Regions from separate parts of the Bordetella genomosp. 8 genome, predicted to be linked through region 1. Evidence: riboswitches for the same ligand, from Rfam matches in the RefSeq annotation. Region 1 holds a riboswitch; the other holds the start of a gene.
What was found. Region 1 has a riboswitch for glycine ahead of CAL12_RS25165 (D-amino acid dehydrogenase). Riboswitches for the same ligand answer to the same signal wherever they lie in the genome.
Positions count from the first base shown of each region.

Region 2: it holds a riboswitch for glycine, as region 1 does, so the genes downstream of both, gcvT (glycine cleavage system aminomethyltransferase GcvT) here and CAL12_RS25165 (D-amino acid dehydrogenase) in region 1, are expected to answer to the same signal.

Region 1 covers NZ_CP021108.1:5,567,106-5,571,577, forward strand. The annotation lists gene glpK (glycerol kinase GlpK) at 1-248, shown strand, start outside; gene CAL12_RS25160 (LysR family transcriptional regulator) at 489-1,385, shown strand; gene CAL12_RS25165 (D-amino acid dehydrogenase) at 1,382-2,611, opposite strand; glycine riboswitch at 2,665-2,759, opposite strand; glycine riboswitch at 2,762-2,851, opposite strand; gene CAL12_RS25170 (glutathione S-transferase N-terminal domain-containing protein) at 2,986-3,681, shown strand; gene CAL12_RS25175 (CaiB/BaiF CoA transferase family protein) at 3,862-4,472, shown strand, end outside.
Region 2 covers NZ_CP021108.1:579,744-584,215, reverse strand. The annotation lists gene gcvP (aminomethyl-transferring glycine dehydrogenase) at 1-224, opposite strand, end outside; gene gcvH (glycine cleavage system protein GcvH) at 246-614, opposite strand; gene gcvT (glycine cleavage system aminomethyltransferase GcvT) at 714-1,817, opposite strand; glycine riboswitch at 1,859-1,979, opposite strand; glycine riboswitch at 2,014-2,110, opposite strand; gene CAL12_RS02645 (ZIP family metal transporter) at 2,134-3,024, opposite strand; gene CAL12_RS02640 (NAD(P)/FAD-dependent oxidoreductase) at 3,118-4,314, opposite strand; gene CAL12_RS02635 (arginine/lysine/ornithine decarboxylase) at 4,325-4,472, opposite strand, start outside.

The sequences.
Region 1 (4,472 bases):
AGATGCAGGCGGATCTCCTGGGCGTGCCGGTGGTGCGGCCGCGCGTATCCGAATCGACGGCACGCGGCGCCGCGGGACTGGCGGGGCTGGCGGTCGGGTTCTGGAAAGACATGGACGCCTTCGCCGCCCAATGGCAGGCGGAACGGCGCTTCGAGCCCACCTGGTCGGCCGACCAGCGCGAAGCACGGCTGCGCCGCTGGGGACAGGCGGTGGAGTTATCGAAGAACTGGAGTAGAGGGGGTAGGTAGCCCACCCCCCGAAGCGCTGCGCGCTTCCCCCCTCAAGGGGGGCGACGCCAGCGGACCGGGGGACCCGGATCCGCGGCGTCCCGGGTCGGGGGCACCTGTTTTTTGCGGAAGGAGGGCCCCACCCCCGAAGCGCTACGCGCTTCCCCCTCAAGGGGGCGACGCCGGCGGACCGGGGGACCCGGATCCGCGGCGTCCTGGGTCGGGGAGCACCCAATCTTTGCGGCGAACGTGGAGCATTGAATGAATCTGGCCCGTATCGATCTGGTGACGCTGGCGCTCTTCGTCTCGGTGGCGCGGCTGGGCAGCATATCGGCGGGCGCGCGGCAGTCGCGGCTGGCGGTGGGCGCGGCCAGCAAGCGGATTTCCGATCTGGAAGCCGCGCTGGGTTCGCCGCTGCTGTTCCGCAAGGCGGCCGGCGTGGAGTTGACCGATGCGGGCCAGGCCTGCCTGGCCCACGCGACACGCATCCTGCAGGAAGTCGACCAGATGGCGGGCACGCTGTCCGATTACGCGCAAGGCGTGCGCGGTCAGGTTCGGATCGCGGCCAATACGTCGTCGATCACGCAGTTCCTCCCTGACGACCTGTCGCGGTTCATGACGGAACATCCGGCCGTCCGCATCGACCTGGAAGAACAGAACAGCAGCGACATCGTCGCCGCCGTGGCGGAGAACCGCGCCGACATCGGCATCTTCGGCGAACGCACGCCGGAAGCGGGGCTGCAGACTTTCCCCTATCGGCGCGACGAGCTCATGCTCGTGGTGCCCGACAGCCACCCGCTGGCCACGCGCGCCAGCGTCGCATTCGCGGAAACGCTGGAGTATGACTACGTCAGCCTGCCGCCCAGCACGTCGCTGGCCAGCCTGCTGGCGCAGGAATGCACGCGGCTGGATATGCCCATGAAACTGCGCATCCAGGTCCGCAGCTTCGACGCGATCTGCCGCATGGTGGTCGCAACGCGCGGCATCGGCGTGCTGCCGCGCATCGCGGCAGAGCCGCATGCGCGGTCGATGCAGTTGAAGCTGATTCCACTCACCGACGACTGGACGCGGCGCTGGCTGCTATTGGCCGTGCGCGATGTGGACACACTCACTCAGGCGGCGCGCATGCTGCTGACGCAATTGCGCGCGGCGAACTAGCGCGGAAGCGTCACCGCGTCGGCCACTGCCTCGGCCGTTGCCGCGCTCAAGGTCCAACCCAAGTGGCCGTGCCCCGTGTTGTAGAACACGCCCGGAGACCGGCCGCGCCCGACCCGGGGCAACATGCTGGGAAGCATGGGACGCAGCCCCGCCCACGGGATCACCCGCGCCGTCGAAGCGCCGGGAAAATGTCGGCGGGTCCAATTCACCAGCGGCGCGATGCGGTCGGCCCGGATATCCCGGTTGTACCCGTTCAACTCCGCCGTGCCGGCCACACGAAATCGGTCCCGCCCCAGCCGGCTGGTGACGATCTTGGCGGCGTCGTCGAGCAGGCTGACCCAGGGCGCGGACGCCTGGCTTTCCGCATCGTCCAGGCAGACGGTGATGGAGTAGCCCTTGACCGGATAGATGTTCACGCGGTCGCCAGCCATGGCGGCGAACTGGCGGCTCGCGACGCCCGCGCACACCACGACGGCGTCGAAGGCTTCCGTGTCGACTTCATCGCCCTGGCTGAAGTCCATGGCGATGCCAGACCCGCCACTGGCGCCAAGGCGCCGGAGCGCGCTCACGGCAGCGTCGTAGCGGAACGCCACCCCTTGCCGCGCGCAGGCCTCCGCCAGACCGCGCGTGAATTTATGGATATCGCCGGTGGAGTCGGATGGCGTGAAAAAGCCGCCATGGAAACGCCCCCGCAGCGCCGGCTCGATGGCCTGGATTTCTTCCGGCGTGACCGGATCGCGCTCCAGCCCGCCTTCCCGGAGCAGGGCGTTCGTCGCCGCCGCGCGCTCGAACTCCTCCTTGCTCCCGTAGACGTGCAGGATGCCGCGCCGTTCCAGATCGAAATCTATCCCTTCGCGCCTGGCGATCTCGAACAGATGCTCGCGCGCGGCGATCGCCAGCCGCACCGTTTCCAGCGTATTGGCGCGATATCTGGGTATCTGTCGCAGGAATTCCGCGATCCAGGTGTATTTGTGCCAGCTGGGCAGCGGATTGAGCAACAGTGGCGCATCGCGCGTGAACATCCATCGCAAGCCTTTCAGGATGGTGGCACGGCTGTTCCAGACTTCGGCGTTGCTGGCCGACAGCTGGCCGCCGTTCGCGAAGGAAGTGTCCATGGCGGCATAGCGGCCGCGCTCGAATACGGTCACCGCATGGCCGCGGCGGACAAGGGCGTAAGCGGTCGTGACGCCGGTGATTCCGGCGCCGATGATGGCGATGCGTGGCATGACATGGTCCAGTGGAGGTCGACATAGCCGGCCGGTTGGCCGGCGCCATGCCCCATCTGTCCATGTACCTGAGAGTTTGCGCCCGCGCCTGGTACATCCTTGGCGAAGCTCCCCTTCGGTGGGCGCGATCAGCGCCTCTCTCCAGATGTTCCCCGTCGCACGGTCCTTTTGCCTGAGAGTTTCCGGGGCGGTTGCTCCGTCGGCGTCGTCGTGATGACCGATCTCTTCCGTGCCACGATCGAGAACGTCCGGACATTAGCACCAATGCAGCCCGCCGCACAAGATCGGCGTTGCCGATGTCGCGGCGCTCCCCGACGCGGCCTGCACAGATGCGAATATCATGCACGTGCGTCGACACACCCTGGAGGAACGCCGTGATGCTCGATCATCCGATATTCAAACGCTGGCCGGCGCTGCACCCGGACCGGCTGCAGCTCTTTTCCCTGCCCACGCCCAACGGCGTGAAGGTCGGCATCATGCTGGAGGAAACGGGGCTGCCCTACGAGCCGCATCGCATCGACATCATGGCGAACGACAACCACGATCCGGCCTTTCTCTCGCTCAATCCCAATGGCAAGATTCCGGCCATCTACGATCCGGACGGCCCCGACGGGCGGCCGCTGGCCCTGTTCGAATCGGGCGCCATCCTGATCTATCTTGCCGACAAGTCGGGGCAGTTTCTTTCCACCGATCCGCACACGCGCTACGAAACCATCCAGTGGCTGATGTGGCAGATGGGCGGCGTCGGGCCCATGTTCGGACAGCTCGGCTTTTTCCACAAGTTCGCCGGCAAGGCTTATGAGGACAAGCGGCCGCGCGATCGCTATGCAGCCGAATCGGCACGGCTGCTGGGCGTACTGGACCAGCGGCTCGCGGGCCGGGACTGGGTGATGGGCGCGGACTACAGCATCGCCGACATTTCGTTGATCGGGTGGGTCCGCAACCTGATCGGGTTCTATGAAGCCCGCGAGGTGGTCGATTTCGACCGCTTTCGTAACGTGCAGGCGTGGCTGGACCGTGCCTTGGCGCGCCCGGGCGTGCAGCGCGGCCTGGCGGTCACGGCGGCCTGAACGTCCCCACCACATCGACGCCGGGTTTGCCGCAACGCGGCCCCGGCCGCCCGCATGCCCGTATTCCCGCATGCCCGCCTTTCGCGTTTCCGGAAACCCCCTTAGCCGGATGCGTCATTCCCCTCGCCGACCGGCCTGCGGCACACTGTCCGTCCCTGGCAGCCAACCGCAGGGGGAGACATGACACGACAAATACTCGCGGGCATCCGCGTGCTGGAACTGGGCCAGCTCATCGCCGGCCCCTTCGCCGCGAAAACCCTGGCCGACTTCGGCGCGCAGGTGATCAAGATCGAACCGCCGGGCGTCGGCGACCCGCTGCGCAAGTGGCGCATGCTGCATGAAGGCACGTCCGTGTGGTGGGAAGCGCAATCGCGCAACAAGCAATCCGTCTGCGTCGACTTGCGCCAGGCGGAAGGCCAGGACCTGGTCCGCACGCTGGCCGCCGAAGCCGACGTGCTGATCGAGAATTTCCGCCCGGGCACGATGGAAAAATGGGGTCTGTCGTGGGAAGCCCTGCACGCGCTGAATCCCCGGTTGATCATGCTGCGCATTTCAGGCTACGGCCAGACCGGCCCCAGGGCCGGTGAACCTGGCTTTGCCGCCATTGGCGAGGCCATGGCGGGACTGCGCTACCTGAACGGCGAACCCGGACGTGCGCCCGTGCGCGCCGGCCTGTCGCTGGGCGACACCATCGCCGGCCTGCACGGCGCGCTGGGCGTGCTGCTGGCCTTGTACGAACGCGACGCGCGCGGCGGCACCGGCCAGGTGATCGACGCGGCCTTGTACGAAAG
Region 2 (4,472 bases), 1.2 Mb from region 1:
TTGCCGCGCGCGATGTCGCGCAGCTCGGCCAGCACGTCCGGTTCGCTGCGCGCCGGCGGCAGCGCCAGCGGCGCCTTGGTGCGGATGGCCGGCGGCACCACCTGGCCGATCAGGTCTTCCAGGCTGTCCGCGCCCAGCGCGCGCAGCATGGCGGCCTGGTCGGCGTCGGACGGCCCGATGTGGCGGGGAATGAAATCGGTATGCGTGTCGAGGGGGCGCGACATGGTTTCTCTTGAAAAGTGGCCTTACAGGGCTTCGTAGCCGGAAGCGTCCAGCAGCTTGTCCAGATCGGCGGGATTGTCCGGCTTGATCTTGAAAATCCAGGCGGTATAGGCGCCGCCGTTGATCTGCGCGGGATCGGCTTCCAGCGCGTCGTTGAAGGCGACGATTTCGCCCGCGACCGGCGCATAGATGTCCGACGCGGCCTTGACCGACTCCACCACGCCGGCCGTATCGCCGGCGGCCAGCTTGGCGCCAACCTTGACGTCGCCGACGAAAACGAGATCGCCCAGTTGTTCCTGGGCCTGGTCGGTGATGCCGACGACGAACACGTCGCCTTCGGCTTTCACCCATTCATGCGATTCGGTGTATTTGCGATCGGTGGGCAGGCTCATGGAAGCAGCTCCTAAGAATTCAAAAACCGTATGGAGGATGGATGGAGAAGTAATGCGCGCCCCGCCCATGCGGCACGCGCCGGCATGGGCATCGCCAGTTTACGGTTGTTCGACGGCTTTGCCGTTGCGGACGAATGGCAATTTGCACACGGTGGCCGGCACCCATTTGCCCCGGATGTCCACTTCGACCGCATCGCCCGGCTTGACGTCCAGCGGCATGCGCGCGAAAGCGATCGACACGCCCAGCGTGGGCGACATCGTGCCGCTGGTGATTTCGCCGGCGCCGTGGGCCGTGCGCACCGCCATGTGGGCGCGCATGACGCCGCGCTCGTTCAGCTTCAGGCCCAGGAAGGCCGCCGGCGTGCCGAACTGCTCGATGGCCGCGCGGCCGATGAAGGCGCGGGCGGGATCCTTCAGGGACACGGTCCAGGTCAGCCCGGCCTGAGCGGGCTGGATCATTTCGTCCATGTCCTGGCCGTACAGGTTCATGCCGGCCTCCAGCCGCAGCGTGTCGCGCGCGCCCAGGCCGCAGGGACGCACGCCCTGCGCCGCGAGGTCCTGCCACAAGGCAGCGACTTCCGTGGCGGGCAGCACGATTTCGAAGCCGTCCTCGCCGGTATAACCGGTGCGCGCCACCAGGGTGTCCGTACCGAATTGCGCGGCCGTGAAAGGCGTCAGCCCTTCCGTATCGGCCTTCCAGGCCGGGCGCGCGGCCCAGACCTTGGCGCGCGCATTCGGCCCCTGCACGGCGACCATGGACAGATCCCGGCGCGGCGCGATCGAGACGGCGAGGCGGGAGGCGATCGCGATGCGTTGCATCCAGGCGACGTCCTTGTCGGCGGTGCCGGCATTGACCACGACGCGCCAGCGGTCGGCGGCGAAGAAATACACGATCAGGTCGTCGATGACGCCGCCTTCCGGATTCAGCATGCAGCTGTACAGCGCCTTGCCGGGCGTGGCCGTCAGCCTGGCGACGTCGTTGGCGATCAGGCGGCGCAGGAAGGCCATGGCGTCGGCGCCCGTGACGTCGACGTTGAGCATGTGCGAAACGTCGAACATGCCGGCGTCCTGGCGGACCGCGTGGTGCTCTTCCAGCTGCGAGCCATAAGCCAGCGGCATATTCCACCCGCCGAAGTCGACCATGCGCGCGCCGGCATCGATATGGGCTTGCGCCAAGGGGGTGTTCTTCAGGGAATGCGACATGGAAAAGGCTCCGGACAGCAGCGGTGGGCGGGTTGAAACGCTTCCGCCCCTCTGTCCTTTTGCCTGAGAGTTGCCCCGCGCATATGGAAAATGGCGGGTTTGCACCTTCGGCGTCCGGGCGCACCGCTCGACGGGTGGCCGGATCTCTCCAGAGCGCTGTGTTCACCCGGGGCGCCGATGCGGCGCGGCCTGGGCAAGGCATGCTGCGGTATGGGTTGCCTGAGCGATTCCGGGCGAATTGCGCCTTCGGCGGCGGCGCGCCGGGGCGTGCCGCTCTCTCCCGCACGATGCGTGACAGCGTGGCGAAGGATACAACTCAGGCCAGGGCGGTGTCCAGCAGCATCATCAGCACGAAGCCCAGCATCAGCCCGCCGGTGGCGAAGACCTCGTGCCCCTTGCGGTGCGATTCGGGGATGATCTCGTGGCTGATGACGAAGAGCATCGCGCCGGCGGCGAAGCCCAGGCCCCAGGGCAGCAGCACGGTCGACCACGCCATCACGGCGGCGCCGGCCAACGCGCCTATCGGTTCTATCAGGCCCGACACCATGCCCAGGACCACGGCAAACGTGCGCCCGTAGCCCGCCGCCAGCAGGGCAACGGCGACGACCAGGCCTTCCGGCACGTCCTGGATGGCGATGCCCGTGGCCAGCGCGCCGGCGCGCATGGGATCGGTCCCGCCGAATCCCACGCCTATCGCCAGGCCTTCCGGCAGGTTGTGCAGCATGACGGCGAAGATGAACAGCCAGGTGCGCTTGAGCATCCGTGCGTCATGTCCTTCCTTGCCCTTGATGAAATGCTCATGCGGTACGCAGCGCTCCAGCCAAAGCAAGGCTGCCCCGCCCAGCAGGATGGCCGCGCCCACGGTCATGCCGGCGCCCCACGGGCCGGCGCCGAGCTCGCGCGCGGCCTCGATGCCCGGCGCCACAAGGGAAAATGCGCTTGCCGCCAGCATCACGCCGGCGCCGAAACCGAACATCGTGTCCTGCACCCGTTCGGACAGCCGCTGGGAGAACATCACCGGCAGCGTGCCGGCGGCCGTGGCGCCGGCGGCGATCAGGCCGCCCAGCCAGGCGTCGGCGATCTGGGGATGGCTATCTTCCAGCGCCAGCCATATCCCCCAGGCGCCCAGCGCGGCAAGCAAGGGGACGACAACCATCAAGGCCTTGCCGGCGCCGGCATCGGCCAGCGAACGTATGTGCGTATTCATGTTGCGTCCCTTTTCGGTCGGTGCGCGTCCTTTTCACCCGCACGGCGCACGCGTGATGCGCAAGAGAGCAAAAATCGCGCCGCTGCCGGCGCGTCAGAGCGCCCTGCCGCAGGCAACGCCGGAGGCCCAGGCCCACTGGAAGTTGTAGCCGCCCAGCCAGCCGGTGACATCCACCGCCTCACCGATGAAATAGAGCCCCGGCACGGCGCGGGCCTGCATGCTCTTCTGGTCCAGCCCGCGCGTATCCACGCCCCCGCGCATGACTTCCGCCTTTTTATAACCGGCGGTGCCGGTGGGCACCAGGGTCCAGGCATGGATGTTCCGCGCCAGTTCGCGCAGCGCCTTGTCCGGAATATCCGCCAGCCGGGCGCCGGCCAGCGGCTGGCCACGCGCGTCCACGACCCCATGCAGCCACTGCTCGGCCAGCCTGCGCGGCCACAATGCCGACAGCGCCGTGCCGAGCTGCTGGCGCCCGCCGGACTTGGCTTCGATCAGTTCGCGCGCCAGGTCGCGGCCGCTGGCCAGATCCAATGTGATGGCTTCCCCGGGGTTCCAGTAGCTGGAGATCTGCAGGATGCCCGGACCCGACAGGCCACGGTGGGTGAACAGGATGTCTTCAAGGAATTCGCCCTGCCCGCTGCGCACGTCGGCTTCCAGGGCGACGCCGGACAAGGCGGCGAAAGGCGACCATAGCGCGGCGTCGAAGGTCAGCGGCACCAGCGCGGGGCGCGGCTCGACGACCTTCAGGCCGAACTGCCGCGCCACCTTCAAGGCGTAATCGGTGGCGCCGAGCTGCGGGATCGCCATGCCGCCGGTGGCCAGGACCACCCTGGCGGCGCGCAGCAGGCCGTGGCCGGCGGTGCGCAATTCGAAGCCGGCATCCGCCGCGCGGGCGATCTCCGCCACCGTGCACGGCATGCGCCACTGCACCTGGCCGGCGTCGCACTCGGCGCGCAGCACGTCGATGATGGACTCGCTGGAATCGTCGCAAAACAGCTGGCCGCGGTGCTTCTCGTGCCAGGACACGCGGTGGCGGCGCAGCAGGTCCAGGAAATCCCGCGGTCCGTAGCCGGCCAGCGCCGAACGGCAGAAATGCGGGTTCTCCGACAGGAAATTCGCCGGCCCGGTGCCGGTGTTGGTGAAGTTGCAGCGGCCGCCGCCGGAAATGCGGATTTTCTCCGCCAGCCGGTCGGCGTGGTCGATCAGCACGACCCGCAGGCCGCGCTGGCCGGCCACGGCGGCGCACATCATGCCCGCCGCGCCGGCGCCGATGATGGCGACGTCGAACATGCCGCGCGCCTTACTGGTCCTGGCCTTCCTTCAGGCAGTCGACGTAGTAGCGTACCTGGCCATTGTCATCGACGTCCTCGGCCAGGCCGTGGATATCGGTTTCAAAGCCGGGGAAGCGTTCGTTGAATTTGCGCGCGAACTGAAGGTACTGCACGATG